Regions from separate parts of the Dechloromonas aquae genome, predicted to be linked through region 2. Evidence: riboswitches for the same ligand, from Rfam matches in the RefSeq annotation. Region 2 holds a riboswitch; the other holds the start of a gene.
What was found. A riboswitch is a leader RNA that binds a small molecule or an ion and turns the genes downstream of it on or off. The one in region 2 is predicted to bind glycine.

Region 1 (15,328 bases), 480 kb from region 2:
CTGGGAAGTGGCTGACAACTACGGCTTACTGACGGAAGTGGATCAGGCCACGCCATTTATCCACGCTGTGAGTAAAGAAAGCCTGCGCGTTGCTTATATCGTTACCGACGACGACCGCCGTTTCCAGGCCATTGCCAAGCGCTTGCCTGATGGCGTCGAGCCCGTGCGTTTATACGAGTCCTATCTGACCAATTTCAGCTTCACAAATGGGGAGTAAGGCATGAAGTTCACCCTCAAGGACTATCAACGCGACGCAGTGCGCGATGCCTTGTCCAATCTAAGAAAGGCCCGTCGTCTCTGGCAGGGGGAGTCCGACAAGACTGCATTTTCTCTGACCGCCGTTACGGGTGCGGGTAAAACCGTTATGGCGGCTGCCGCGTTTGAAGCCTTGTTCCATGGCGATGATGAATTCAACTTTGATGCCGATCCCGGTGCCGTGGTGATCTGGTTCAGCGACGACCCATCTTTGAATGAACAGACCCGCTTTCGCCTGATGGAAGCCAGCGACCGCATCAATCATACCGATATGGTTGTGGTGGAAAACACCTTCAATCGTCCCAGATTCGAGGCTGGGAAAATCTACTTCCTCAACACGCAGAAGCTAGGCAAGAACAGTCTGCTGGTACGAGGCTTCGACCAAGAAGAACTGGAAGCCAAAGCAGGCAACCTGCTACCGGAAACCCGTCCCGATCTGCGGGCCTACACAATTTGGGACACGATCAAAAACACCATCGAAGACCCAGAGCTGACGCTTTATCTGGTATTAGATGAAGCACATCGCGGCATGGGCAACGCTACGCCGAAGGAAAAGGGGACCATCGTTCAGCGCCTCATAAATGGAGCTGGCGGCGTGCCTGGCATTCCCGCAGTTTGGGGCATCTCTGCGACGGTGGAGCGTTTCAACAAAGCCATTGAGTTCGCTGGCAAGCACATCAAATTGCCGAACGTCGTGGTAGATGCGTCCAAGGTTCAAGAGTCCGGCCTCATCAAGGATACGATCTTGCTGGATATTCCAGATGAAGTCGGGGATTTCGATACCGTGCTGGTACGGCGCGCGACCGACAAACTCAAGGAGTCGAGCACCGCTTGGGCGGAGTACGCCAAACAGCAAGAAGAGGCGCACGTTGTTGTTCCACTGATGGTGTTGCAGGTTCCCAACACGCCCGACCCGAATGAAATAGGGCGCGCGCTGGATACCATCTTCGAGCGTTCCCCCGAGTTGCCAGCTACCAGTGTGGCCCATGTTTTTGGCGAACATACGACACAGCGCTTCGGCAACCGCGACGTGCCGTACATCGAACCCCAACGTGTGCAGGAATCGACCTGGATTCGAATTCTGATTGCAAAGGACGCAATTAGCACCGGCTGGGATTGCCCTCGCGCTGAAGTGATGGTGTCATTCCGAGCTGCCAGCGACCGCACCCACATTACTCAGTTGCTGGGGCGCATGGTGCGATCTCCGTTGGCACGCCGTATCCCTGGCAACGATCGATTGAATGCCGTGGACTGTCTGCTACCGAAGTTCAGCAAGAAGACAGTGGAAGAAGTTGTCGATGCCTTGATGACGGGCGACGATTCGGCACCGCCTTCGGGGCGCATTCTCATCGACTATGTTGAGTTGAAACCCAACCCAGAAGCATCGGTAGCAGTTTGGGATGCCTTCGAGTCTCTGCCATCACAGACCCGCCCGCAACGCGGTGCGAAACCGGCGAAACGATTGACTGCGCTGGCACATGAATTGGCGTCCGATGACATCCTTCCTCGCGCAGGCAGACAGGCTCATGCCGAGATGCATAAGGCGCTGGACACTTTTCAGGAAAGTCAGAAAGAGAAGATTGAGGCAAAGCGCAAATCGGTGATGACCGTGGATGGCAAGACGGTAATCGCCGACATGAAGGGCAAGGCAAAGAGCTTTGACGATTTCTGGGAAGACGCCGATGTAGCGGTGATTGACGATGCCTTTAGGCGCGCGGCACGCATTTTCAGCCCGGACATTGCCCGTACCTACGTCGAGCATCTGGCGAAGAAAGTTGCAAGCGTTGACGACGACCCCGAGGAATTCTTGGAGGCCATCGTGGAGGCTCGTGTCACCGTAGCTGGCCTCGGGCTGGTTACAGAGGTGCAGGCTTACTTTGATGCAGAGGCTGACAAGCTGGCAAAGGCGTGGCTGACGGCTTATGCATCACAGATCAAGGTGCTCAGCGACGACAGGAAAGAATCTTATCGGCAAATCATCGAGATGAGCACCGAGCCACAGAGTGTCAATTTGGCAAAACCCGAATCCCGCTACGAGGCAACCAAAGCACGCGAAAACGACAAGGAAATTGCCTTCCCAATCTGGAAGAACCATCTGCTTTGCGACAAGGATGGGAAATACCCCACTGAGTTTAAGAGCAGTTGGGAGCCCGCTGTTATTGAGGCAGAGATGAGGCGCACCGGCTTCCAATTCTGGTATCGGAATCCACAACAGCCGGGGCAGTCATCGCTAGGTATCGCCTACGTGGAGGATGAGCAATACCAAATCGTTCGCCCCGACTTTATCTTCTTCGCCGAGCAGGACGGCAAGGTAGTGGTGGATTTAGTCGATCCTCATGGCTTGCACTTGGCTGATGCCCTTCCAAAGCTGAAGGGGCTGGCAACCTATGCTGAACTCTATGGCGGTGCTTACCGGCGTATTGAGTCCGTTGCAGAAGCGTGTGGCAAGTTGCGTGTGCTGGACTTGAAGCGCCCTGATGTGCGCCAAGCTATCAAGGAAGCAAGCAGTGCGAAGGGGCTATACGAGGGCACGTGGGCCAGCGACTATGACTGAACGGCAGTTAAACGGTGTGCTGCCGCCATAGCCTAGCTGCTGGCTCAATGTCAGCAAAGGCCGAGCTCTTTGAATAGCCTCTACGGCCGCTTTCTGGGCTAAGCAGCTTCCTCAATGGCAGCGATCGGGTCAAGCATCATTCCGGGCAGTGTGGGCTTTTCGGTTCATCTCCGCCAGCCTGCAGAGTTCGGCGCCCTTTTAGTAAATTCGTACATCCGGTATCGCCCCCGCCAACACTCCCACAAGCCCGTTACTGCTTCAGCTTCGTCGAGTACTGAGTCCAGCCCAGTATTGGGCGGCAGCTTTGTTGCAGGCGCGGGTGAGGGTCGGTTTTTCTCATCAAAGACTGGATGATCAGCTGTTTGTTAAACCTAACTTGCAAAAGTTTTAATAAGGAATGCTTTGTTAAAGCTTTCCCCTGGCCTGATTGGCTGGATGGCCGCTGGAAGCCTCCCCAGGCAGGGTGCTGCAAGCCGGCGGAATGCGGTACCCTGCAGCCCTTGCTGAGTCGTGGCGGCGGTTTTTTGCTTCTGCCACGGTCGACCGTGGATTTGACGTTTTTTTCTGCCGACTGCGCGGTCGGTGGCGGGAGGAGAGCGCGATGGATGTCTTGAGTGACGAGCAGCGGCTGCAGTCGGCAAAAACCCTGACCACGGTGTTGTATGCCTTGTACGCGGCTTCCTGCCTGTTCGGGGTGACGGCGGTGGTGGCGATCATCGTCAATTACGTCAAGCGCGACGATGTGCTCGGGACTTATCTCGAAAGCCATTTTCGCTGGCAGATTCGCACCTTCTGGTTCGGGCTGCTGTGGATGGCTGTCGGCTGGCTGACTTTCATCCTGCTGGTCGGCTGGCTGGTGCTGGCGGCCAACGGCATCTGGCTGATCTACCGGGTCGTCAAGGGCTGGCTCTACCTCAACGACGGCAAGCCGATGTACCCGTAGCCCGCTGCCGGCTCAGGCGGGCCGCTATTGCGTGGCGCGGCTTGGGTAGTGGGGCAAGGGTGGCGGTGCGTTCCGGCATCGCTTTTTTGTTTGCCGGAACGATGCCGGGGCTGCGCCTTGCCGAACGGCAGCGGCGGCCAAGGTGGCGTGCCTGGCCGGGGTGTTTGCCGGGTTGGCCTGCCCGGCGCCGGCTTGAGCCGGTTTTACTCCCAGCGTTGCGCGTAGCTGAAGGTCGGCAGCCGCCAGGCGCGGTGTAGCGCCAGCATGCGGAAGCTGAAGCCGGCGGCAAAGCAGAGCAGGACATTGCCGTTGCGCTCCAGTCCGAGGGCTTGCAGCGCCAGAAAAAGCAGGCAGACAGCCAGCGAGACGCTGGCGTAGAGTTCGCGGCGGAAGACGACCGGCACCTGGTTGCACAGCACGTCGCGGATCACGCCGCCGCTGATGCCGGTGAGCATGCCGGCCATGACCGCGATCAGCGGCGAGTAGCCGAGTTTTTGCGCGATGCTGCAGCCGATCAGCGAAAAGGCGACCAAGCCGAGCGCATCAAGGCTGAGGAAGAGATGCTTGAGGTGATGCAGGTGGCGGGCGACCAGCGGCGTCAGCAGGCCGGCACCTAGCACCAGCGCGACGTATTCCGGGTGCTGCGTCCAGCCCACCGGAAAATTGCCGAGAATCACGTCGCGCAAGGTGCCGCCGCCAAGCGCGGTGACAAAGGCAATGACGGCGACCCCGAAAATATCCATTTGCCGGCGCCCGGCGGCCAGGGCGCCGGAGATCGCCTCGGCGGCAATCGCAATCAGGTAGATGCCGGGCAGGATGTCGACCGTGGTCAGGGGGGCGAGGGCGGTGACGACGGCGCCGGAGGGCGACCAGGGAAAGGCAAGGACGGGCATGGCAGGGCTCACAGGTCAGGGCCGGCCGCAATCGCGGTGCCGGCAGCAGGGTGGTGCTTCTCCCCCTGTCCTTTTACCTGAGAGTTTCGGCACCAGGTGCCTGCCCCTTCGGTGAGTCCCGCACCGCAGCGGCGGCCGGCTTCTCTCCAGTTAGCGTAACGGTCCTGCGGTTCCTGAGCCTGAGCGATTATGGGAGTTTGCGCCTTCGGCGGGGCTGTTGCAGCCCGCTCTCCCGCAGAGGCGGCGATTATCGGCAAACGCGGCGAGCCGCGTCAAGCGGGGAAGGGCGCAAGGTCGATTTGTCAGAATTGGTGCTTACTGCCATTGCTGGCGGTCAGTTTTGACCGGGGGCGGGTAAAAGCCGGCGGCCAGGGGCGGGAAAGAAAGCTTTGTTTTTTGTTTTGTTAAATTTAATCAATGGGTTGTGATTGTGTTCTTGATTCTGGCATGGCTTGTGCAAAAGGCTGGGGGTGGTTTGTGTTTGATCCATCACTCAACGACAGAAACAGGGAGAACGCATCATGGCATGGGAGTTGTTGCTGACCTCGGATATCGGCTTGCTGAGCTTGTTTACCATCGTCTTCATCCTCGGGATGGCGTGGTACATCGGCGGTTATGCGCTCAAGCACATGAAGGAAGACGCCGCCAGGAATTCCGGCGCCGGGCCGCTCACTCGCTGAGCGGCGCACGGTAAAGAACGACCGATCCCCCTTGGTCGTCCAAAGGAGGGCGACTTTCGGTATCTGCTGTGCTGCGGGCTTCCCCCGCGTGCCTACTCCTCCCAGGGGCACGCGGCAAGCATCCCCCGCTGGCGAAGCGACTGAGCACAGCCGATCCGGAGTCGCCCGGCCTTTCCCGGGAGGGGATCAGAGGGAAAAATGCCCGTTGTCACGGTCGACCGTGACAACGGGCATTTTCTGTTTTCCGGTGTTCCGGTTGGCGGTTCTGAGCGGAGTGCCGGATACGCCAAGCAGCATCAGCGTGTTGTAGTCATAGGCGGAATCGATTGCGCTGGTCGGGTATTCGACGCTGTTGTCGCCGTGCAGGATGAAGCCGAGATCGGCGGGCAGGGTGTCGCTGGCACTGCCGTTGCTGCCGCCATCCCCGCCTGTCAGCGTGGTCGAGCCGGCCGGCAGGTTGACGCTACTACATTAGCGTTGGCCGTTGGGGAACTATAGCTCCCCCGGGGAAAGACAGTGTGTCTTGACCATAACTTACTGACCGGATGGGGAAAACAGTCGTTTGTCATAATTCCGGGTGGCTGCTCAGGCCTGGCGTTTGCTCGCCGGGCGCTTGCTGCTGCGCGGTTTCTTGTCGCTTTCGCCGGCGGCCTTGGCCGGGATGCGGGTCGGGTCGACCTGCTCCAGCCAGATCAGGGTGTCGATGTAGGACATGAAGCCCTGCAGATAGTCCGGGGCGACCTCGCGCATCACTTGCAGGCTGCGCAGCACCAGATGCTGCGAGTTCATCGGGCCGGCGTTTTCCGGGGCCTGGGCCAGGGTTTGCGTCAGTTGCTGTTCGGTGCTGAGGCGTGACCAGGCGTCGCGGAAATAGGCCACCGCCTTGAGTTCCGGTGCGGCGGTGCTTTGGCCGATGGGCAGCGGCGCGCTGCTTTTTTCGCTATTTCCACGGTCGACCGTGGAAATACGGGATTTTTGCTCGGCAAAGGGGAGGTCAGGCAAGGCCTGCTCGCCGATGTAAGCCAGCAGTTCGGCGAGCGGGCTGGCGGGTTCGGCCACGGCCGTTGCGCTGGCGGCCGGAGGGGGCGCCGTCGCGGCCGCTTGCATTTGCTCGATTTGCGCCGTCAGCGCTTGCAGGCGGGCCTGCAGTCGTTCCTGAACGATGCCTGGCTGGGCTTCGGCAAGACGGCTCAGCGCCTGGCGGCGGGCATAAGGCAGCGGGGCCAGCCGGGCCGCCGGGTTGTCTGGTGCTGCCGTCGGGGCCTGGGCGAAGACCTCGGCAGGGCTGTCGCCGGGGGCCGGAGAGGGCGCGGCGAACGAGGCTGTGGCTAGGGCTTGGGTGGCTGATTCAGTGGTCGGGGCAGCCGGTGAATGGTCTGCTGAGTTGGCTGCTGAATCGGTCGCTGAGCTTGCAACCGAGTTTGTCGCTAACTCGGCTGGCAAGCCGGCCGGCCGTGCTGGCGGTGATTCTGCCTGGGGTTCAGCCATGGTTCGGCTTCTCGCTCGGGCTCGATTTGGGTACCGGCGCCATTTCGACCCGGCGGTTTTTGGCCCGCCCCTCGGCGTCGCTGTTGGCGGCGACCGGCTGCTGTGCACCGAAGGCGGCGGCAAAGATCGCGTCGGCCGGCACGCCTTCCTCGATCAGCGTGCGGGTTACGGTCAGCGCGCGCTGGGCCGAGAGCTCCCAGTTGTCGGCAAATTTGCTGTTGCTGCCGCGCACCGGCATGTCGTCGGTGAAGCCGCTGACCATCAGCATCTGGCCGCTGGCGCCCAGGTAGGCGGAAATTGGCGCAGCCAGGCCTTTCAGCACCTGCCGGCCTTCCGGCTGCAGGTGGTCGGAATTGAGCGCGAAAAGCACGTTGCCGCTGATCCCGATCTTGCCGTTGGCGAGGGTCACCCGGCCCGAGGCCAGTGGCCCGGCCAGCGCCTTTTCCAGCGCCAGGCGACGTTGTTCTTCCTGCTGGCGCTTGGCGATTTCGGCTTCCAGGCTGCTCACCAGCTCCAGCTGCACGCCGAGCACGCCGACCAGGATCAGCACGAAGGCGCCGAGCAGGCCGGACATCAGGTCGCCGAAGACCGCCCAGACCGGCGTCGCCTCCAGTGCGTCGGATTCGTGGCCGCTATCGATGCCCTGCATGCTCAGGCCTCGGCGTTGAGCGCAGCGGTGCCGCTGGCCACGCGTTGCAGGTCATCGACCATCTTCTTCTGCGAGAGGATGCTGAGGTCGATGATTTCGCGGGCCTGCGCGACGTAGTAGGCAAGTTGCTCGTCGCTGCGGGTCAGCGACTTGGCCAGCGCGCCTTCGATCCGCTGTAGCGTGCTCATCATCTTGTCGTTCGATTCGGCAAAGCGGTTCACCGCGCTGTCGAAGGCAGCGCCCAGGCTGGCCACTTCGAGCGCGCCGCCGGCGATGCCAGCGCCGATCTCGACCAGCTTGCCGGCTTCGCTGCCGACCTGTGCGGCGAATTGCTGGCCGCTGCGTTCGAGCAGCCCGGCGGCGGCGCTGACCAGCCCGTCGATGGCGGTGCGTTGTTCGGTCGAGGCATGGTTGATCGCGTCGAGCAGGCTGCTCAGGGTTTCCATGATCCGCGTCCGCTCGGCGAGCAGGCTGTTGTCGCGGGCGATGCTCGCCGACAACTCCTGGCGTAGTTGGCCGATCACCTCGGCGGCAGCCTTGGGTGCTTCGGCGGCGGTCTGCATCAGTCGGGTGACTTCGCCGATGGTGGTTTCGCTTTGCGCCTGCGTCGCAGCGATCAGTCGCTGCGCTGTTGCGTCCAGGGTCTGCGTCAGCTGCAGTTGCTGTTGCCGCGCGGTTTCGCCATGGCTTTCCCATTGGCCGGCGAGTTGCCCCGCCAACTGGCCGATGGCTGCGCTGATCTGCTGTTGGCGGCTGGCTTCGCCGGCTGCCCAGTCCTGCTGCCAGGTGGCTTGCTGGTTCTGCAGTTCCCCGAGCAGCGCCGCGCAGCGTTCGGCAAAACTCGCCGCCAGCGCGCTCTGGGTCTGGTCAAGGCTGGCGCAGAGGCGGTCGCTGGCCGCCACGTGCCGCTCCAGCGCGCTGTTCCAGGTGTTGCTGACCTGCGCGGCGGTGGCGGCAAAGTGCTCTCCGATGCCGGCTAACTGGCCGGCGATCTGTTCGCCGAGTGCCAGTTGCTGCGCCTGGCCGCTGTCGATCAGCGCGCCGTGGCGGGCGAGCAGTTCATCCTTGAGCGCGCGCTGGCTGCTGGCGACGGCTGCGAGCAGGGCTTCCGCCTGCTGGCCGAAGCGGCTGCTGAAAGCCAGTAGCGTGGTCGCGAGTTGTTCGCGGTTGTGCGTGTGGTCTTCGCTTTGCGCGGCCAGCGCCGTTTGCCAGTGGTTTGCCAGCTGGCTGACGGTGGTGTCGAGGTGGCTGCTCAGTGCGCTGAGGTGCCGGTCGAGGCTGGCAGCCAGCTGCTGCTGGCGTTCGGCGGCGGTACTGGCGAGCGCCGCGTGGGCGCTGCCTACTGAGTCGAGCAATGCCGCGCTACGCCCGGCGAAGCTGGCAACGATCTGCTCGACGCTCCGTTCCAGGCCGTCGCTCAGCGCCGCAAACCGCTCGCCCAGGCGCTCGGCCAGCGCCTGCTGCTGTTCGCGGCTGGCGGCCAGGAGTTCGGCTTGCGCCTGCGCCGAATCGCGCTGCCATTGCTGTTGCTGTTCGGCCAGGCTGGCCAGCAGCGTGCCGGCGCGCCGCTCCAGATTTTCGCTATAGGCGTCGAGGCTGGCCTGGTTGGCGGCTTGCTGGCTGGCAGCGCCGGCCTCTTGCCGGGCCAGCGCGGCTTGCCACTGCTGCCCGAGTTCGCCGGCGGTTTGCGCAAACCGCTCGGCGGCTTCGCCCAGCTGGCCGTGCACGCTGCCGAACAGGCGCTCGTGCAGGCGCTGGTTTTCGTCGGCAATCCGGCCCATGGTCGCGGCGACCACCGGCTGGATGGTTTCGGCGGCAACGCTGGCGCTGTCGCGGAGGCTGGTTTTCAGCGATTGGTCGACCGAGTGCGCGAGCTCGGTGTACAGCGTTTTTGCTTCGGCGTGGAAGCGCTCCTGGCCGCTCAGCAGGCGTTCGCCCAGCTGGCGCTGCTGTTCGCTCATCTGCACCAGCAGGGTGTCGAGCTTGCCGACCAGTTCCGGCAGCGATTGCGACTGAGCCTGCAGCGCCTTGAAGGTTTCCTGGCGCTGATGAGTCAGCGAAAAGTCGCGCAGGACGCCGGCAATGCGGCTGTCGAGCAGTTGCCCGACTTTCTGCCGGTCGCGCCGGCACAGCGCCGAAATCAGGCCGAGCATGGCCGAGGTGGCGACCCCGGCGACCGAGGTGCCGAAGGCGACGCCCAGGCCCTTGACCGGCGCCGCCAGCGCGGCGCGGATGGTCTGCAGGTCGGTGGTGCTTTCCAGCGCCAGGACCGCGCCATTGAGCGTGACCACCATGCCGAGAAAGGTGCCGAGCATGCCGAGCAGGACCAGCAGGCCGACCAGATAGGGCGCCAGGTGCGGGCCAGGTAGCGCCACCCGCTCGCCCTCGATGCGCAGGCGGACCGTATTGCGCAGTGCCGCCGGCACCTGCTGCAGCCATTCGCCGAGGTGGCCGAGATCGTCCGGAATGTTTTCCAGCGCCGTCGCCAGACCCTCGGTCTGGCGCTGGAAGCGGCGCATTTCGAGGGCGCCGGCCAGATAGACGGCGAGAATCACCAGCGTGACCGCCAGCGCCAGCAGGCTGCCGCCGAGATAGCCGGCTGCGACCCAGAGTGCGGCCAGCAGGCCGAGAACAAAAGCGGAAAGGGCGTAGTTGCGGTTCATGGTGCGGGGTTCGGGTTGGCTTCGCCGGGGCCGAGCGCGGCGATCAGTCCGGTGATGGGTTTGAGGCGCAGGTCGAGTTCGGCCAATAGCACCGCCCGGGTGTCCTGGCAGAAGGCGTGCAGCCAGCTGCCGGCGGCGCTCCAGGTGGCGGGGTTGTCGCTGCCATCGACGAGGCGGGCGCGGTGTTCCTGGTAGCGCTGCGCGAAACGCTTGGCGAGCAGGATCGGGATATTGGCGAGCAGGTTGCGTTCGCGGGCCTGCAGCGATTTTTCAAAGGCAGCGTCGAGTTCGGCCAGTTGCTGCTGCCCGGCGTTGCCGCTGGCCAGTGCTTTGCGTGCCTGGTTGCGCAGGGCGCCGAGGGTGGCCGCCAGTTCCCGCTGCTGTGCCAGGTAATAGCGGTGGTAGGGCGAAAAGTCGGCGGCGCTCTCGGCGCTGGCTTCGGGCAGGGGCGTTGGAAAGCGGTGGCGGCCGCTGTCGTTGCCGAAAACGCCGTCGTGGGTAATCGCCTTGCTCAATTGCTTGCGCGCTCGCGCCAGTTGCGCTTGCAACTCGGTGGCGGCCGGGTGGGCGAGGGCGCAAGTCGTCGCCCCGGTTCTGCCGTTGAGCACCGAGGAAAGGTTGAGAGCGTCAGTGAAATCCAGCCATTGCCCGAGTCGTTCGCCGAAATCGTATTTGAAATCAATGGGATTGCTTACGGTTTCAGAAAGGATGCGAACGAGGTCGGCGCGATTGAAAGTGGCGCGCTGTAATCCACGCGTCATGCGCGAGACCGATGTCGAATTCAGGAAAGGGGGCAAGGCTACTACAACTTGGCCGCGCGGTCAGCGTGCCGTGGCGTCGCAACAGGGCGCGCGTGGTCGCCGTGCCGTGGTTTTCCGGCCAGTTTGCGCGGCGGGCGGGGCGGGGCTCGGTTATAATCCCGCCTTTCGCGAAAACCCCCTGATTTCTCCTCATGGCCGACATCCTTTGCCTCAAGGGCGATACCGCTCTTTCCGCTTTCCGTCTGCAACGCCTGCAAGCCCGCCTGACCGCTGCCGTCTCCGACATCGAGTCGGTCGCCGCCGATTACTGGCACGTCGTTGCGCAAAAGCGCCCGCTGACCGCCGACGAGCGCGCCAAGCTGGCGCAACTGCTGGAAGAGCAGCCGGCCGGCGAGGACAAGGGCCAGTTGTTCCTGGTCGCGCCGCGCATCGGCACCATTTCGCCGTGGTCGTCCAAGGCCACCGACATTGCTTTCAACTGCGATCTGGAGCCGGCCATCGAGCGCATCGAGCGCGTCGTTGCCTACCACGTCGTGGTCAAGGGCGGCCGTGCGCTGAGCGCCGACGAGCAGAAGATCGTGGCCGGCCTGCTGCACGACCGGATGACCGAATCGGTACTCGCCGGTTTCGCCGAAGCCGGCGAACTGTTCCGCCATTTTGCCCCCAAGCCGCTGTCGACCGTGGATGTGCTGGGCGGCGGCAAACCGGCGCTGGTTGAGGCCAACGGCACGCTGGGCCTGGCGCTGTCCGACGACGAAATCGACTACCTGCTTGACATCTTCAGCAAGGCCGGCCGCAACCCGACCGACGTTGAACTGATGATGTTCGCGCAGGCCAACTCTGAACACTGCCGCCACAAGATTTTCAACGCCTCGTGGGTGATCGACGGCGAGCAGAAGGACAAGACCCTGTTCGGGATGATCCGCGAAACCCATGCCGCCCACCCGCAGGGCACGGTGATGGCCTATGCCGACAACGCGTCGATCATCGAGGGCGCGACGATCAACCGTTTCTACCCGGATGCCGACCGTGGCTATTCCTACAAGGAAGAGCTGACCCACATCCTGACCAAGGTCGAGACCCACAACCACCCGACCGCGATTTCCCCGTTCCCCGGCGCCTCGACCGGCTCCGGCGGCGAGATTCGCGACGAAGGCGCGACCGGCAAGGGCTCCAAGCCCAAGGCCGGCCTGTGCGGCTTCTCGGTCTCCAACCTGAACATCCCGGATGCGCCGCAACCGTGGGAAAAGGCCTACGGCCGCCCGTCGCGCATCGCCTCGGCGCTCGACATCATGATCGAAGGCCCGATTGGCGCCGCTGCGTTCAACAACGAATTCGGCCGCCCCAACCTGACCGGCTATTTCCGCACCTATGAGCAGGACGTGGCTGGCATGGTCCGTGGCTACCACAAGCCGATCATGATCGCCGGTGGTCTGGGCTCGATCCAGGCCGAGCAGTCGTTCAAGGAAGAAACCTTCCCGGTCGGCACGCTGTTCGTGCAGCTGGGCGGCCCCGGCATGCTGATCGGTCTGGGCGGCGGTGCCGCTTCGTCGATGACGGCCGGCGTCAATGCCGAAGACCTCGACTTCGCCTCCGTCCAGCGCGGCAACCCGGAAATCCAGCGCCGCGCCCAAGAGGTGATCGACCGCTGCTGGCAGATGGGCAAGGACAACCCGATTCTCTCCGTGCATGACGTCGGCGCCGGTGGCGTCTCCAACGCCCTGCCGGAACTCGCCCACTCGGGCGGCGTCGGCGCCAAGTTCGATCTGCGCAAGGTGCCGATTCTGGAACCGGGCATGTCGCCGGCCGAAATCTGGTCCAACGAATCGCAGGAACGTTACGTGCTGGCGATCCCGCCGGCCCGCATCGCCGAATTCCAGGCCATGTGCGAGCGTGAGCGCTGCCCGTTTGCCGTGGTTGGCGAAGCCACCGGCGACGGTCACCTGACCGTGACCGACGCGCATTTCGGCGTCAACCCGGTCGATATGGAAATGGAAGCGCTGCTTGGCAAGCCGCCGCGCATGACCCGCGACGTGAGCAGCCAGCCGTCGAGCTTTGTCCCGTTCGATGCGGTATCGCTGGAACTGAAGGACGCCGCCTACCGCCTGATGAAGCTGCCGGCGATTGCCGACAAGACTTTCCTGATCTCCATCGGCGACCGCTCGGTCGGCGGCATGACCGCGCGCGACCAGATGGTCGGTCCGTGGCAGGTGCCGGTGGCCGACGTGGCGGTGACCACCATGGGTTACCAGGGCTACCTCGGCGAAGCCTTCGCGATGGGCGAGCGTACTCCGGTCGCCGTGCTCGACGCCCCGGCTTCCGGCCGCATGGCAATTGCTGAATCGCTGACCAACCTGGCCGCTGCCGATGTCGGCGACCTCTCCAAGGTCAAGCTCTCCGCCAACTGGATGGCCCCGTGCGGCGTGCCGGGCGAAGATGCCCGCCTGTACGCCACCGTCGAAGGCATTTCGCAGCTGTGCAAGCAGGTTGGCGTGTCGATCCCGGTCGGCAAGGATTCGCTGTCGATGCGTACCGCCTGGGATGAGGTAACAGAAAGCGGCGTCGAGAAGAAGCAGGTGGTTTCGCCACTGTCGCTGATCATCACCGCCTTCTCCGCCGTCGACGACGTGCGCAAGACGCTGACCCCGGTGCTCAACCGCGATTGCGGCGACAGCGACCTGATCCTGATCGACCTCGGTAAAAAGCGCCTCGGTGGTTCCTGCCTGGCGCAGGTGTATAACGCCACCGGCAGCGACGCCCCGGATGTCGATGAACCGCAGCAACTCAAGGCGCTCTTCAACACCGTCCAGAACCTCAACCGCGCCGGCCTGATCCAGGCTTATCACGACCGTTCCGACGGCGGCCTGTTTGCTGCTGCCGCCGAAATGGCCTTTGCCAGCCGCTGCGGTGTGACGCTGGACCTCGACGGTATCTGCTTCGACGCCCAGGCGCTCGACGTCGATGGCGCCGAAAAGCGCCCCGACCTGATGGCTGGCCGTGACTTCGAAAACGTCGTCCGTGCGCTGTTCAACGAAGAAGTCGGCGCGCTGATCCAGGTCAAGCGCGAAGACCGTACCAGCGTCACCCAGCAACTGCGCGACGCCGGGCTGCCGTACCACTTCGTCGGCTACCCCAACCAGAGCGACGAAATCCGCGTCATCCGCAACGCCAAGAAGCTGCTGCGCGAAAGCCGCGTCGACCTGCAACGCGCCTGGTCCGAGACCAGCTACCAGATGCAGACCCTGCGCGACAACCCGAGCTGCGCCCGCCAGGAATACGACCGCATTCTCGACACCAGCGACCCCGGCCTGTCGCCCAAGGTTACCTTCGACCCGCAGGACGACTTCACCAAGGTCTACCTGCAGCTCGGTGCCAAGCCGCGCATGGCCATCCTGCGCGAGCAGGGCGTCAATAGCCATTACGAAATGGCTGCCGCCTTCGACCGCGCCGGCTTTGCCACGGTCGACGTGCATATGAGCGACATTCTGGCCGGCCGCGTCAGCCTCAAGGACTTCAAGGGCCTTGTCGCCTGCGGCGGCTTCTCCTACGGCGACGTGCTCGGCGCCGGTCAGGGTTGGGCCAAGACCATCCTGATGCACGAAGGCTGCCGCGACGAGTTCGCTGCCTTCTTCAACCGCCAGGACACCTTTGCGCTGGGCGTGTGCAACGGCTGCCAGATGATGAGCGCGCTCAAGTCCATCATTCCCGGCGCCGAACACTGGCCGGCCTTCCGCCGCAACAAGGTCGAGCAGTTTGAAGCCCGCTTTGTGATGACCGAAGTCACCGATTCGCCGTCGCTGTTCTTCAACGGCATGGAAGGCTCGCTGCTGCCCATCGTCGTCTCGCACGGCGAAGGCCGCGCGGTGTTCGACAACGCCGACGACGAAGCCAAGGTCCTGCGTTCGCTGCGCTATGTCGACAACAAGGGCGAAGTCACCGAGTCTTACCCCTACAACCCCAACGGCTCCAAGGGCGGCCTCACCGGCGTAACCACCGCCGACGGCCGGTTCACGATCATGATGCCGCACCCCGAGCGCGTCTTCCGCACCGTCCAGATGTCCTGGGCACCGCAGGAATGGCAAGCCGGCGAAGGCGACTCCCCGTGGCTACGCATGTTCCGCAACGCGCGGCGCTGGGTGGGCTAAGCCGGGCAGGTTGGCTGGTAGTAATCAAAAACGGCGCTTTTGGGCGCTGTTTTTTGTTGGTGCGCTCAGCATGGGCGCACTCCTGCGGGTGCAAGTCCCGCCGTAAGTTGATCACGACGAACGAAGTGAAGCGCAACTGCATGAGGGCGACCGAGTGTGGGAAGGAAGCGTGGAGCATAAACTGCGAGCTGATGAACAAGAACCGGATAGAAGGCGTTGCTGAGCAGGGCGAGCGGGCCAATGACCGCGAAGCTCTTGTGATCAAGGCGAAGTGGCGTAAATCCGGCGGTTGTGCAG
Region 2 (15,328 bases):
AGAATACCGGTCAGGCGGTGGACGCGCTGGGCGATGGTCTGCAAGCCTTGCGGGCCGTGATAGACGGCGTACATGCCGGCCATGTTGGCGAGCAGCACCTGCGAGGTACAGATGTTGGAGTTGGCCTTTTCGCGGCGGATGTGCTGTTCGCGCGTCTGCAGCGTCATGCGGTAGGCGGTCTTGCCGCGCGCATCTTTGGAGACGCCGATGATGCGGCCCGGCATCGAGCGGACGTTGGCTTCGCGGGTGGCGAAGAAGGCGGCGTGCGGGCCGCCGAAGCCCATCGGGATGCCGAAGCGCTGGCTGGAACCGAGGGCGATGTCGGCGCCCATCGCGCCCGGCGATTTGAGCAGCACCAGCGCCATCAGGTCGGTGGCGACGGCGACACAGGCGCCCTTGGCCTTGAGGCTGGCGATCACGTCGGTGAGGTCGCGCACTTCGCCGTTGTCGCCCGGGTATTGCAGCAGGGCGCCGAAGAATTCTTGATCTTTTTGCGCGTCGACCGTGTCGATCACCAGCTCGAAGCCGAAATAGCCGGCGCGGGTCTTGACCACGTCGATGGTCTGCGGGAAGCAGTTGGCGTCGACCAGGAAGCGGTTGGACTTGGACTTGGAGGCGCGGCGGGCCATGGTCATCGCTTCGGCGGCGGCGGTGGCTTCGTCGAGCAGCGAGGCGTTGGCGATTTCCAGACCGGTCAGGTCGACCACCATCTGCTGGAAGTTCATCAGCGCTTCCAGGCGGCCCTGGGCGATTTCGGCCTGGTAGGGCGTGTAGGCGGTGTACCAGCCGGGGTTTTCCATGACGTTGCGCAGGATGACCTTGGGCGTCAGCGTGTCGTAATAGCCCATGCCGATGCAGGAACGGGCGATCACGTTCTTGCTGGCGATGGCCTTCAGTTCGGCCAGCGCTTCGTGCTCGCGCTTGGGGGCGGGCAGCGGCAGGTCGGCCGGCAGGCGGATGGCCGCCGGGACGGTCTGGTCGATCAGCTGTTCGATGCTCTCGGCGCCGATGGCGGCCAGCATCTCGGTGGCTTCGGCAGCGCAGGGGCCGATGTGGCGGTGAATGAATTCGTCGTGCTGTTCCAGCGCGGCAAGCGGCAGGGTCGAGGAAGGCGTGCTCATGGAAATTCGGTCTCGCAAGGTGGGGCGGTAAAGGTCTGGCTAAACGGCGGGCCGGCGCGGGGGCTCAGTCTGTTTGCTGTGGTCGCGGCCTGCGCGGCGGTGTTGGCGCCGGTTCGGGCCAGCCAGCGGCGGCCGGGCAGCAGGCGCGGCCTGCCGTGGCCGGAAAAATCCCGGTGTATCGGTGATGTTCACGGTCCGCCGGGACTTTTGGCAAAAATGCAGGCAAAAACGCGGGCGAAAGCGCCGGTAAAAGCCTGGGTTTAGGCGGCGTCGGCGACAGCCTGGTAGCCGGCGGCGTCGAGCAGGGCGTCGACGTCGGCCAGGTTGTCCGGCTTCAGCTTGAACAGCCAGGCGGCGTAGGCGTCGGCATTGACCGCTTCCGGCGCGTCGGCGGCGGCCTGGTTTACTTCGGTGACGGTGCCGGCAATCGGGGCGTACACGTCGGCAGCGGCCTTGACCGATTCAACGACGGCGATTTCCTTTTCGGCGGCGTAATGCGCGCCGACTTCCGGCAGTTCGACAAAGACCAGATCGCCCAGCGCTTCTTGCGCGTGGTCGGTGATGCCGATGGTGACGGTGCCGTCGTCATTGACGAGAACCCACTCGTGCGAAGCGGCGTACTTGAGGTTGGACGGGACGTTGGACATGGTTTTCTCCTGAATGGGTGAGATTTTGTGCAAGCCTTGCGAGCTTATTGAACCGCTTTGCCGTTGCGGGCAAAGACCGGCTTGGTGACCTTGGCCTTGAGCAGTTTGCCACGGATATCGACGCTGACTTCGTCGCCGATCTGCACGCCGAGCGGCAGGCGGGCCAGCGCAATCGACTGTTGCAGCGTCGGCGAGAACGAGCCGGAGGTGATTTCGCCGTCGCCCTGGGCGGTGACCACCTTCTGGTGGCCGCGCAGCACGCCCTTGTCGAGCAGGATCAGGCCGAGGAACTGCTGTTTCTGGCCATTTGCGGTCAACGCCGCTTTACCGACAAATTCGCGGGCGTCTTTCATCGCGACGGTCCAGGCCAGACCGGCGTCGAGCGGCGAAACCGTCTCGTCCATGTCCTGGCCGTAGAGATTCATCCCGGCCTCCAGGCGCAGGGTGTCGCGGGCGCCGAGACCGCAGGGGGCGACGCCGGCATCCTTCAGCGCATTCCACAGGCCTTCGGCCTCAGCGGCCGGGAGCATGATTTCGTAGCCGTCTTCGCCGGTGTAGCCGGTGCTGGCGATGAAGTACTGGTCGACTTCGGCGGCGAAGAAGGCCTTCAGCCCTTCGGTCGCGGCCTTGGCCTGCGGCAGCACCTGCCAGACCTTGGCGCGGGCGTTCGGGCCTTGCACGGCGATGATGCCGAGATTGTTTTCACCGTCGCGGCGCTGGCTGATGCTGACATCCAGCTTCCACTCGGCGGCCTTGGCCTGCATCCAGGCCAGATCCTTCTCGGCGGTGCCGGCATTGACCACGATGCGGAACTTCGTGTCAGTCAGGAAATAGATGATCAGGTCGTCGATCACGCCGCCGGCGTCGTTGAGCATGGCCGAGTAGAGCGCCTTGCCGGAGACGGTCAGCTTGGCGACGTCGTTGGCGACCAGGCGCGAGAGGAAGGCGCGGCAGTCGGCGCCGACCAGATCGACCGGGCACATGTGCGAGACGTCGAACATCCCGCAATCATTACGCACGGCGTGGTGTTCCTCGATCTGCGAGCCGTAATTGACCGGCATGTCCCAGCCGCCAAAATCGACCATCCGGGCATTGAGCGCGCGGTGCGCGGCGTTGAGAACCGTTTTCTTCAGCATATCCATCCTTTCGCGGCCTGAAAAAGCCATTTGGGAAACGAAAAAAGGGGTGAAACGGAAACATCCGGAGCAAGCCGGATCTTTTCGTTTCACCCCTCTGTCCTCGATACCTGAGAGATTTGCCCCATCGGTGGGCGCTGTTGACGCCGCTCTCCAGAGTTTTACCGGCATGCCGGCAGTTGTGCGGTCCTTTTGCCTGAGCGTTTTCGGGTGAAATTGCGCCTTCGGCGGCGGTTGACCGTGGCGGTCTCCGCGCTCTCCCACAGAACGGGGCGCACTATAGCGGCAAAGCCGGGGGAGGGCAACCGCCCGCGCAGGCGGAGCTTGCCCGAGCACAATGGCCAGTGGCGGGCAGGGAAAAAACAGCGACTTTCACGGTCGACCGTGGCTGTCGGCCAAATTTTGCCAAAGTGATGGCCCGGCTGACGTGCGCTGTCCTGCGCACGCATTTGTAATAGACTGGCGGCATTGTAAAGAGCGGGTGGCCGGTTTCGTGGCCCCCGGAACAGAGGAGTGATCATGCAAGCGACAGCGTTGTCTCCGTGCATCATTACCGACAAGGTTGCGGCATCCCGCGATTTTTATCTGCGCCACTTTGCCGCCCGGGTCACCTTCGATTGCGGCTGGTACGTCAATCTACAGTTCGGTTCCGGCGCCTCGTTGCAGTTCATGGCGCCGCAGCCGGAGCAGCCGCCATGCAACCCGGCCGGGTTGACCTACAACTTCTGCGTTGCCGATGTCGATGCCGAATTCGCTGCCTTGATGGCCTCGGGCCTGACGCCGGTGGTACCACTCGAAGATCACCCCTGGGGTGACCGCGGTTTTGCCGTGCAGGACCCGAATGGGGTGGTTCTCTACATCTATTCCGAGCGCGAGCCGGCGGCGGAATTCAAACCCTATTTCCGCGACTGAGTGCAGCGTTTGCGGCATGGTTTACGGTCACTGGCCCGTATGCCGTTTTCCCCTTGGGGAGCGTTGGTGGCGGCGGGCTAGGCGATGTCGAAGAGACGCTCGAAGTTGGCGATCTTGAGGATGCCTTTGACCTTGGGGGGGCTGTTGATGATCCTGATTTTGCGCGGCAGCTTTTCAGCCGCAGCCCGCAAAGTCAGCAGCAATCCCAGCGCCGAACTGTCGATGTAGTCGAGTCCGGCGAAGTCGAGCGTTACTTCGGCGATCTGCTCGTTCAGCAAACCCTGAAATGACTTCCTGAATTCGCCGTGGGCCAGGAAAGTAAAGTGACCGGCGATCCGGATGGTCAGTTGGTGATTGCTGACCTGGCTGGAAATGTCGATTTTCATGGTGAGGGGGGAGTGGGTTATTCCAGGTCGGGAAAGATTTTTCTGACTGCAGCGAGCAGGGTGTCAATCCGGAATGGCTTGATAACGTAGCCATTCACCCCGAGGGCCAGTAATTCCTTGACCAGTTGGGGGTCGCCCTCGGCTGTGACCATGATGATGGGAATGTCCTTATGCCTGGCCCGGATTGCGGTGACCAGTTCGCTACCATTCATGCGCGGCATGTTCCAGTCACAGAGGACCAGATCGAAGCGTTTTTTTGCCAGCCAGTCGAGTGCGACCCGGCCTTCGCTGGCGCCCATGACTTCAAAGCCGTGGTTTTTCAGAGTCAGCATCAAAATGTGGCGAATGACGTTCAGGTCGTCAACGATCAGGGCGCGCAGTGGCCGCTGTTTCATCTGTTCGCACTCATGGCTGTTCGGGCGCCTGTGGGGCCGATGGAAGGAGCTCGGGTTTGACTTCGATTCCCAGCATGGAAAAGACCGCGCGCGCCGTGCTGACAAAATCGCGCATGGTTTCGGTAATGAACTCCTGCTTGAATTCGGCCTCGCAGGCGGCAGAAATGATCAGCGAACCGTCGCTCTCCTTGAGTACCCAGCCACGATCGATCAGCAGCCGAATCTTGCGCCGGGCGGTTTCCTGCGGGATGCCGAGGTACTGGGCGATCGAGTAGGTGTTGCACTTTCGCAGCAACTGGCTGCGGCTGCCCCCCTTCGTGGTGCATCTCCAAAGGGTGGATTACTCATTTTGGGGGTGGCTGAATGTGCTGCCGCTGGCCCCCGGTATTTGCGCCATTCGTCGCGGCTGCCGGCTGCCGGGGATGCCCGGACCTTCGTGATAAAATAAACCTTTGCCCTGCCGTGATTTTTCCGTGACGCCTGCCAATTTCGATTTCCATTGTCATTCGACCGCTTCCGACGGTTTGCTGCCGCCGGGCGAGGTGGCGCGTCGGGCGGCGGCCAATGGCGTCGATTGCTGGGCGCTGACCGATCATGACACGCTGGGCGGGCTTGCCGAGGCGGCGACTGCCGCTGCCGATTGCGGGCTGGCCTTTGTGCCGGGGGTGGAAATTTCGATTGAGTGGCGGACCACGCCGATTCATATCGTCGGTGTCGGCTTCGATCCGGCGCATCCGGATTTGTCCGGCGGACTGGAGGCTTTGCGCCTCGGGCGGGTCGAGCGGGCGCGGCGGATGGGCGAAGCCCTGGCGGCAATCGGTATCCCCGGCGTCTACGAAGGGGCACTGCGCTATGCCACCAATCCGGACCTGATTTCGCGTGCACATTTTGCCCGCTACCTGGTTTCGATCGGCATCGCCAAGGATGTTGGCGGTGTGTTCCAGTATTACCTGACGCCGGGCAAGCCGGGCTATGTCGATCATCGCTGGGCGACGCTGGAGGAGGCGGTGGGCTGGATTACAGCAGCCGGCGGCGTGGCGGTGGTGGCGCATCCGGGGCGCTACAAACTGTCCGGAGGCGACATGCGGCGCTTGCTCGATGACTTCAAGGCGCTTGGCGGGCAGGGGATCGAAGTGGTCAGCGGCAGTCACTCGCCTGACCATGTGCTGCATTTTGCCCGGTTGGCCCGGCACTACGCTTTCCACGCATCGCGCGGATCGGACTTTCATGGGCCGGAAGAAAGTTATGTCGACCTTGGTCGCGTCGCTCAATTGCCGCTTGATCTGAAGCCGGTCTGGCGCTTGTTCCGCTAGCTGCAGTACCGGTTGCTGTGTCGCATTTGTCGATCTCCGTATAAGCTTCTGGGTTTTCCTCTTTTACCTATTCCCGTTCAATGGCCCGCGTCGTCAATATCCATCCTGAAAATCCGCAGCCGCGCCTGCTGGTGCAAGCCGTCGAATTCATTCGCAACGGCGCGATCGTCGCCTTGCCGACCGACTCCTGCTATGCGCTCGGCTGCCATCTCGGCGACAAGGATGCACTCGACCGGATTCGCCTGATCCGCCAGATCGACGACCGTCACCATCTGACGCTGATGTGCCGCGATCTTTCCGAAATCGCCAACTATGCCCGCGTCGATAACGTCCAGTATCGGCTGCTGAAGGCGACGACGCCGGGTTCCTACGTGTTTATCCTTGAAGGCTCCAAGGAATTGCCGCGCCGGGTGATGCATCCCAAGCGCAAGACCATCGGCCTGCGCATCCCCGATCATCCGGTGGCGCTGGCCTTGCTTGCCGAATTGGGGGAGCCGCTGCTGACCTGTACCTTGCATTTGCCGGGCGACGAGGCGCCGCTGACCGAAGGTTGGGAAATTCAGGATCGCCTGGAGGATCAGATCGACTGGATTCTCGATGCCGGACACTGCGGCACCGAGCCGACTACGGTGATCGACCTGAGCAGCGGTACCGCCGAGCTGGTGCGGGCCGGGCGCGGGCCGTTGGCGCCGTTCGGACTGGAGTAATTTGCAATGGACTTCGATGCGCTGATCCAGATGATTGCAGTTGCCGCGTTGCCGGTGATTTTTGCAATCACCCTGCACGAAGCGGCGCATGGCTACGCGGCACGCCATTTTGGCGATCCGACAGCCTGGCAGCTGGGGCGGATCAGCCTCAATCCGCTGCGCCATATTGATCCGCTTGGCACCATTGTCCTGCCCCTGGCGATCCTGCTGTTTTCCGGCGGGTCCTTCCTGTTCGGCTACGCCAAGCCGGTGCCGGTCGACTTTGGTCGCCTGCGCCAGCCCAAGCGCGACATGCTGTGGGTTGCGGCAGCCGGGCCACTGGCCAACCTGTTCATGGCGCTGTGCTGGGCTGCCTTGCTCAAGCTGGCCTGGGTCATGCCGGAGCACGCATTTACCTTGCCGCTGACCGAGATGAGCAAGATCGGGATCGTCACCAATTGCGTTCTCATGGTCCTCAACCTGCTGCCGCTGCCGCCACTTGACGGCGGGCGGATTGCGGTCAGCCTGCTGCCGCATGCGCTGGCCTGGCGTTTTGCCCAGTTGGAGCGCTGGGGCTTTCCGATCCTGTTACTGTTGTTGTTTACCGATATTCTGGGTGCGATCATGAATCCGCTGGTGCGCTTTGCCGCGCGCGGCATCGAGTCCTTGTTCGGACTCTACTGAATCCGCCTTTCCATTTCCGGGTTTTTCGCTTTTTTACTTTTCGACCGAATTCATCATGTACGCAGAACGAGTCCTTTCCGGCATGCGCCCCACCGGCGCCTTGCACCTCGGCCACTATCACGGGGTGCTCAAGAACTGGGTCAAGCTCCAGCACGAGTATCCCTGCCTGTTCTTTGTCGCCGACTGGCACGCGTTGACTACCCACTACGACAATCCGCAGGGGATCGAGAAGTCGTCAATGGACATGTTGATCGACTGGCTGGCGGCTGGCGTCGACCCCAACAAGGCGACCCTGTTCATCCAGTCCAAGGTGCCCGAGCACGCCGAACTGCATCTGCTGATGTCGATGATGACGCCGCTCGGCTGGCTGGAGCGGGTGCCGACCTACAAGGACCAGCAGGAAAAGCTGGCTGGCAAGGACCTGACCACCTACGGCTTCCTCGGCTACCCGCTGCTGATGAGCGCCGACATCCTGATCTATCGCGCCGACAAGGTGCCGGTCGGCGAGGACCAGATTCCGCACGTCGAATTCACTCGCGAACTGGCTCGCCGCTTTAACCACATGTACGGCCGCGAACCGGGTTTCGAGGATAAGGCCAAGGAAGCAGTCAAGAAGCTGGGCGGCAAGAAGGCGCGGCTCTACGAGGAATTGCGCACGCGCTTCCAGCAGAACGGCGACAAGGAGGCGGTCGAGCAGGCCAAGGCGCTGCTCAACGAAATTCAGCATTTGTCGGCAGTCGACCGTGAGCGGCTGTTCGGCTATCTCGAAGGTACCGGCAAGATGATTCTGGTCGAGCCTGGCTACCTGCTGACCCCGGAATCCAAGATGCCGGGTCTCGATGGTCAGAAAATGTCCAAGTCGTATCACAACACGATCACCATGCGCGAATCCGAGGAATCGGTGGCCAAGAAGATCAAGTCGATGCCGACCGATACCAACCGCGTGCGCCGTACCGATCCGGGCGATCCGGCACGCTGCCCAGTGTGGCAGTTGCACCAGGTGTATACCGACGAAGCCACCCGGGCGACGCTGGAGCAGGGCTGCAAGAGCGCCGGTATCGGTTGCATCGAATGCAAGCAGCCGGTCATCCAGGGCATCCTCAAGGAGCAGGCGCCGATGCGCGAGCGGGCGCAGATGTATCTCGATGATCCGGTGCTGGTTCGCAATATCGTTGCCGACGGTTGCGAGAAGGCTCGCGAGTACGCCCGCGAGACGATGCGTGACGTGCGCGAGGCAATGGGCCTGGCTTACGACTGATGGCAACCTGGGGCGATAACGGATGATATTTGGTTACGACTGGGAGGCGCTGATCTGGATTGCTGTCGGCTTTGGCGGCCAGGGCCTGTTTATGATGCGCTTCGTGGTGCAGTGGTGGTCGAGCGAGAAGGAACGGCGGGTTGTCGTGCCGGTTGCCTTCTGGTATTTCAGCATTGCCGGCGGTGTGGTGCTGACGGTTTATGCGGTGCATCGCAACGATCCGGTATTCATTTTCGGTCAGGGGCTCGGCCTGATCATCTACTTCCGCAACCTCTATCTGCACTATCGCGGTCAGGGGCGGGGGGCTGCGAGCTGAGATGACGGCGGCTACGGTCGACCTGCTGGAAGAAGAAAATCCCGGGGAAGTGGTGCACTTCCCCGAGGGCTTTGTGCAGCCCGATTTGCTGCTGCCGGTGGCGCGCATCTACGGCCAGCCGCTTGAGCAGTTGCCGCAGGATCTTTACATCCCGCCGGATGCGCTTGAGGTCATGCTCGACGCCTTCGAAGGGCCGCTCGACCTGCTGCTCTACCTGATCCGCAAGGCCAACGTCGATATCCTCGACATTCCGATGGCGCCGCTGACCCGCCAGTACCTCGATTACGTTGAAGCGATGCGTGCCAGCAATCTCGAACTGGCAGCCGAATATCTGGTGATGGCGGCGATGCTGATCGAGATCAAGTCGCGGATGTTGCTGCCCCGGCCCAAGGCGGCAGAAGGCGAGGGAGCGGAAGATCCGCGCGCCGAACTGGTCCGCCGCTTGATGGAATATGAGCAGATCAAGCTGGCCGGGCAGAAACTGAACGAAATGCCGCAGGCCGAGCGCGAGTTCTTCTGGGTCGAAACCCTGGTCGAGAAATCGCTGCTGGTCCGTCTCCCCGAGGTGTCGCTCGACGACATCAAGGAAGCCTGGATGGCGGTGGTGCGCCAGGCCAAGCTGAGCCGCAATCACAAAATCAGCCGCGAGGAACTCTCGGTGCGCGAGCACATGGGGATCATCCTGCGCTGCCTGCAGGAGCGTGGCGGTTTTGTCCGTTTCGAGGATATTTTCGATCCGGAAATGGGCGTGCCAGGACTGGTGGTCCACTTCTTGGCAATGCTTGAGCTGGGGCGTGAAAAACTGATCAAAATCACCCAGACCGAGGCCTTTGCCCCGATCTATGTGAACGTCAGCGACGGCGAACCGGCGCCGTTGCCGGAGGACGATGATGTCAGCTGAACTCGATCTGTTGCGGATTCAGCGGGTGCTGGAGGCGGCACTGCTGGCGGCACGCGAGCCGATGACGCCGCTGGAAATGCGCAAGATGTTCGACGAGGATGTGTCGACCGACCTGCTGCGCAAGCTGCTTGACCAGTTGCGCGGCGAATACGCCGAACGGCCGGTGGAACTGGTCCAGCTGGCCTCGGGTTGGCGTTTCCGCACCCGAGCCGAGTATTTGCCGTATCTTGAACGGCTGAATCCGGAAAAGCCGCCGAAATATTCGCGGGCGGTACTGGAAACCCTGGCAATCATCGCCTACCGTCAACCGGTGACCCGCGGCGACATCGAGGAGATTCGCGGTGTCACGGTCAATAGCAATGTGATCAAGACGCTGGAGGAGCGTGGCTGGATCGATGTCGTCGGGCATCGTGAAACACCCGGGCGTCCGGCCTTGCTGGCGACGACCAAACAATTTCTTGATGATCTGGGCTTGCGTTCGGTGAGTGAGTTACCGCCGCTGGAACAGATCGCACAAAACCTGGAGCTTGAAGCATGAAGGCCAAACGTACCCCCTTCCGCCCGTCGTCGAAGACGCCCGGTAGGGAAAATCAGGGCGAAAGCCGCGTCGACCGTGAATATGTCACGGACGACGGTGGCGAGGCCGCACCTTCCACCTCGGCCGCTGTTGCTGCGCCGCAGCGTGGTAATCGCAAGCCGCCACCGACCGGACGGGCGCATCGCGGCAACATCGGCCGCAATGGCAAGCCCTTGCCGGAGGCCAAGCCAGAGCGTCTGCAAAAGATTCTGGCCCAGGCCGGGGTCGGCTCGCGCCGCGAAATGGAAGAGTGGATTGCGGCCGGCAAGGTCAGCGTCAACGGTGAGGTGGCGCACCTCGGCCAGTCCGTGGTGCCGACCGACAAGGTCAAGATCGGCGGTCGCCTGATCAATATTCGCTTTACCGGCAGTTCCCGCCCGCCGCGCGTGCTGATGTATCACAAGCCGGAAGGCGAGATCGTCTCGCGCGACGATCCGGATGGTCGTCCCTCGGTGTTTGCCGCATTGCCGCGGATGCGTGGTGGGCGCTGGATCAACGTCGGGCGTCTCGATTTCAATACTTCGGGGCTGTTGCTGTTTACCACCTCTGGTGATCTGGCCAACAAACTGATGCATCCGAGCTCGCAGTTGGTCCGTGAGTACGCGGTGCGGGTTCTGGGTGAGTTGACCATGGAGGCGCAGCAGCAATTGCTCAACGGCGTCGAACTGGAAGACGGCCCGGCCAATTTCGGCGCCCTGGTCGATGCCGGTGGCGAAGGAGCGAACAAATGGTATCGGGTGACTATTTTTGAAGGGCGCAATCGCGAAGTACGGCGGATGTTCGAGGCGGTTGGCTGCACGGTCAGCCGCCTGATCCGGGTGCGTTACGGTCCCTTCGTGCTGCCGCCGCAGCTAAAGCGCGGGCGCTGCCGCGAACTCAATGAGGCCGAGATCAAGCAATTGCTCAAGGTCCTGGCGGCAAGCCCGTCGCCGCAGAACGGCTAAGCGATGCAAGGGGGTGTGGCGGTGGTCGCAGCCCCTGTTTTCCCGCTGCAACATTTACGGAAGATTAAAAAACCGTTATAATCCGTGGGTTTGTTCCACTTGCTGCGTCCTTTGCGTGTCTGCGACGGGGTGGCAAGGCATCATCTTTTACTCTGGGGTGGGCGTTTCGCCCATTTTTTATTTGTGGCTATGGATTTGAACTCTCTGATCGAAACGACCGTGACCGGCCTGGGTTACGAGCTGGTCGACGTCGAAATGTCGCCTCGGGCGCGCACCATTCGTGTCTTCATTGACGCACCGGAGCGCGAGGGCGGGATCGACGTCGAGGATTGCGCCAAGGTGTCCAATCAGCTGACCCGCCTCTTCGAGGTCGAGAATATCGATTACGACCGGCTTGAGATTTCCTCGCCGGGGATGGATCGCGTGGTCAAGAAAGAGGCTGATTTTGCCCGCTTCGCCGGCCAGGATATTCAGATCAAGATTCGCATTCCCCAGAACAATCGCCGCAATTTCCAGGGCGAGCTGCTTGGTTGCGAGGGCGGCAAGGTTGCTTTGCGCCTGAAGCAGGACGGCAAGCAGGAAGACGTGGAACTCGAATTCACCAATATCGAAAAGGCACGTCTGGTGCCGCGTTTCGACTGAAGTACCAGGAGGTTTTAGCCCATGAGCCGTGAAATGTTGCTGCTGGTCGATGCTCTGGCCCGCGAAAAGAACGTCAACAAGGAAATCGTTTTCGGCGCGCTGGAATTGGCGCTGGCTTCGGCGACCAAAAAACGCATTCACGACGAGGCCGATGTCCGGGTCTCGATTGATCGCAATACCGGGAACTACGACTCCTTCCGTCGCTGGCAAGTCGTTGCTGACGACGAGTACGTCAACGAATATCTGCAGATTCCGCTGTCGGATGCGCAAAAGGACGACAGTGAAATCGAAGTCGGTGATTTTCTCGAAGAACCCCTGGAGCCGATTGACTTCGGCCGGATCGGTGCGCAAGCCGCCAAGCAGGTGATCCTGCAGCGGATCCGCGATGCCGAGCGTGAACAGATCCTGCAGGACTTCCTGGACCGCAAGGAGCACGTGGTTTCCGGCACGATCAAGCGCATGGAGCGCGGTAATGCCATCGTTGAAGCCGGTAAGGTCGAGGCGCTGTTGCCGCGCGACCAGATGATTCCGAAAGAGAACCTGCGCGTCGGTGACCGGGTAAAAGCCTATTTGCTGCGTGTTGACCGTGGTGCCCGTGGTCCTCAGATCATTCTGTCGCGCACCGCGCCGGAATTCGTGATCCAGTTGTTCGCGCTGGAAGTGCCGGAAATCGCCGATGGCCTGATGGAGCTCAAAGCCTGCGCTCGTGATCCCGGTCTGCGCGCCAAGATCGCCGTCAAATCGAATGACCCGCGGGTTGATCCAATCGGTACCTGTGTCGGTCTGCGCGGTTCGCGCGTTACTGCTGTGCGCAACGAAGTCGGCGGCGAGAACGTCGATATCGTGCTGTGGTCGGCCGACCCCGCCCAGTTCGTGATCGGCGCGCTGTCGCCGGCCGAAGTCTCGTCGATCGTGGTTGACGAGGAAAAGCATGCGATGGACGTGGTCGTCGACGAAGACAACCTGGCGATCGCAATTGGTCGTAGCGGCCAGAATGTCCGCCTGGCTTCCGAGCTGACTGGCTGGACGATCAACCTGATGACGCAGGATGAATCCGAGAAGAAGGCTGAGGCCGAGCACGCGGTAACCCGCGTAACCTTCATGGAAAAACTGGATATCGACGAGGAACTGGCCGATCTGCTGATCGAAGAAGGTTTCTCGACGTTGGAGGAAGTGGCCTACGTGCCGCTCGCCGAAATGCTGGAAATCGACGGCCTGGACGAGGAACTGGTCAATGAATTGCGCAATCGTGCGCGCAATGTGTTGCTGACTGAAGCTATTGCCACCGAAGAACAGTTGGAGAATGTCTCCGAAGACCTGATTGGTCTGGAGGGGATGAGCAAGGAAATCGCGGCCAAGCTGGCCGGCCACGAAGTCAAGACGCGCGACGACCTCGCCGAACTGGCCGTGGATGAACTGATGGAAATCACCGGGATCGACGAGACCCGCGCCAAGGAATTGATCCTCAAGGCACGTGCTCATTGGTTCGAGTGAGGGGGAGGTAACGAGCATGTCAGCAACAACCGTTTCACAATTTGCCGTCGAACTCAAAATGCCGGTTTCGGCCCTGCTTGAGCAATTGAGCAAGGCCGGTGTCGGCAAGTCGGGAGCCAGCGACACCCTGACCGACCAGGATAAAGCCAAGCTGTTGGACTACCTGCGCCGCGCCCATGGCGATCAGTCGCCGAACAACAAGATCACGCTGACGCGCAAGCAGACCTCGGAGATCAAGGCGACCGATGCGCATGGTCGGGCTCGTACGGTGCAGGTCGAAGTGCGCAAGAAGCGCGTGCTGATCAAGCGCGATGTGGCTGAGACCGGCGCAGCTGCCGGCGAGCCGGTTGACGAATTGAATGTCGAGGCGGTGGAAGCTGTGCTGGCCGATGCCCCGGAAGTCCTGGCGGTGGAAGTGCAGCCTGAGCCGGTGGTCGAGGCGATTCCCGAGCCGGTGGTCGAAATCGAGCCGGAACCCGAGCCGGAACCCGAGCCTGAGCCGGAACCGGAAGTTGAGCCGGAGCCTGAGCCTGAGCAAGTCGTCGAGAATTCCGAAATGGTTGAGGCGGCGGATGCTGCCGACGCTTCTGCCGAAGCGCCGGCACGCCCTCGTGTGTTGGATCGCGCTGCGATTATCGGCGAAAAGGAATTGAAGTCCCGCGAAGAGGCTGCCCGCCGGGCCAGCCGTCTGCGTGAAATCCAGGAGCGTGAGCTGGCCGAGAAGAAGGCCCGTGAAGTCCAGTTGGCGGCGATGCGCCTGCAGGCAGAAGCCGCTTCGGCTGCGGCCAAGGCGGCCGAGTTGGCCAAGCAGCAGGCTGCGGCTCAGGCCAAGGCTGCGCCGGCTGGCGAAAAGGGTACGCTGCACAAGAAGCCCGACGCTGTCGGCAAGGATGGCAACAAGAAGGACAAGGCCCGTTCAGCCGATGACGGCAAGAAGAAGGGCGGTCTCAAGACCAAGAGTTCCGATGTTGGCAGTTCCTGGAAGGAAGGTCGTCACGGCAACAAGAAGCAGAACAAGGGCGACGATGGTCAGGGCAGCTTCCAGGCGCCGACCGAACCGATCACCCGCGAAGTGCACGTGCCGGAAACCATTTCCGTTTCTGATCTCGCCCACAAAATGGCCGTCAAGGCCACCGAAGTGATCAAGGCGATGATGAAGATGGGCTCGATGGTGACCATCAATCAGGTGATCGACCAGGAAACGGCGATGATCGTGGTCGAGGAAATGGGCCACAAGGCGGTTGCAGCCAAGCTGGACGACCCGGATGCCTTCCTCGAAGAGCACGCCGAGCACAAGGATGCGGAGCAGTTGCCGCGCGCCCCGGTGGTGACCGTGATGGGTCACGTCGACCACGGCAAGACCTCGCTGCTCGACTACATCCGTCGCGCCAAGGTGGCCGCTGGCGAAGCTGGCGGGATTACCCAGCACATCGGTGCCTACCACGTCGAAACCGAGCGCGGCATGATCACCTTCCTCGACACCCCGGGTCACGAAGCCTTTACCGCGATGCGTGCACGCGGCGCCAAGGCGACCGACATCGTGGTCCTGGTGGTTGCCGCCGACGACGGCGTGATGCCGCAGACCAAGGAAGCGATCCACCACGCCAAGGCGGCCGGTGTGCCGCTGGTGGTGGCGGTGAACAAGATCGACAAACCCGATGCCAATCCCGACCGCGTCAAGCAGGAACTGGTTGCCGAAGGCGTGATTCCGGAAGAGTACGGCGGCGATTCGCCGTTTTGCCCGGTTTCGGCCAAGAAGGGTCTGGGCATCGATGAACTGCTGGAGCAGATTCTGTTGCAGGCCGAAATTCTTGAACTGACCTCGGCCAAGGAAACGCCGGCCAAGGGTCTGATCATCGAAGCCCGTCTCGACAAGGGGCGTGGTGCCGTAGCGACCATGCTGGTTCAGTCCGGCA

Region 1: another riboswitch for glycine. It lies ahead of VX159_RS08545 (trimeric intracellular cation channel family protein); the one in region 2 lies ahead of gcvT (glycine cleavage system aminomethyltransferase GcvT).

The regions. Positions count from the first base shown of each region.
Region 1 is NZ_CP144212.1:1,866,920-1,882,247, reverse strand. Features, by position in the region: gene VX159_RS08560 (site-specific DNA-methyltransferase) at 1-217, shown strand, start outside; gene VX159_RS08555 (DEAD/DEAH box helicase) at 221-2,809, shown strand; gene VX159_RS08550 (DUF4870 family protein) at 3,411-3,752, shown strand; gene VX159_RS08545 (trimeric intracellular cation channel family protein) at 3,956-4,570, opposite strand; glycine riboswitch at 4,803-4,890, opposite strand; gene VX159_RS08540 (DUF3149 domain-containing protein) at 5,167-5,325, shown strand; gene VX159_RS08535 (hypothetical protein) at 5,524-5,823, shown strand; gene VX159_RS08530 (DUF2894 domain-containing protein) at 5,911-6,813, opposite strand; gene VX159_RS08525 (OmpA family protein) at 6,806-7,462, opposite strand; gene VX159_RS08520 (DUF802 domain-containing protein) at 7,465-10,125, opposite strand; gene VX159_RS08515 (DUF3348 domain-containing protein) at 10,122-10,886, opposite strand; gene purL (phosphoribosylformylglycinamidine synthase) at 11,078-15,031, shown strand.
Region 2 is NZ_CP144212.1:1,382,925-1,398,252, forward strand. Features, by position in the region: gene gcvP (aminomethyl-transferring glycine dehydrogenase) at 1-1,121, opposite strand, end outside; gene gcvH (glycine cleavage system protein GcvH) at 1,382-1,768, opposite strand; gene gcvT (glycine cleavage system aminomethyltransferase GcvT) at 1,813-2,904, opposite strand; glycine riboswitch at 2,992-3,071, opposite strand; glycine riboswitch at 3,079-3,177, opposite strand; gene VX159_RS06280 (VOC family protein) at 3,424-3,816, shown strand; gene VX159_RS06285 (STAS domain-containing protein) at 3,894-4,202, opposite strand; gene VX159_RS06290 (response regulator) at 4,220-4,597, opposite strand; gene VX159_RS06295 (hypothetical protein) at 4,608-4,892, opposite strand; gene VX159_RS06300 (3',5'-nucleoside bisphosphate phosphatase) at 5,071-5,910, shown strand; gene VX159_RS06305 (L-threonylcarbamoyladenylate synthase) at 5,991-6,617, shown strand; gene VX159_RS06310 (site-2 protease family protein) at 6,624-7,280, shown strand; gene VX159_RS06315 (tryptophan--tRNA ligase) at 7,336-8,538, shown strand; gene VX159_RS06320 (lipid-A-disaccharide synthase N-terminal domain-containing protein) at 8,561-8,854, shown strand; gene VX159_RS06325 (ScpA family protein) at 8,856-9,755, shown strand; gene scpB (SMC-Scp complex subunit ScpB) at 9,745-10,293, shown strand; gene rluB (23S rRNA pseudouridine(2605) synthase RluB) at 10,290-11,276, shown strand; gene rimP (ribosome maturation factor RimP) at 11,466-11,918, shown strand; gene nusA (transcription termination factor NusA) at 11,940-13,412, shown strand; gene infB (translation initiation factor IF-2) at 13,429-15,328, shown strand, end outside.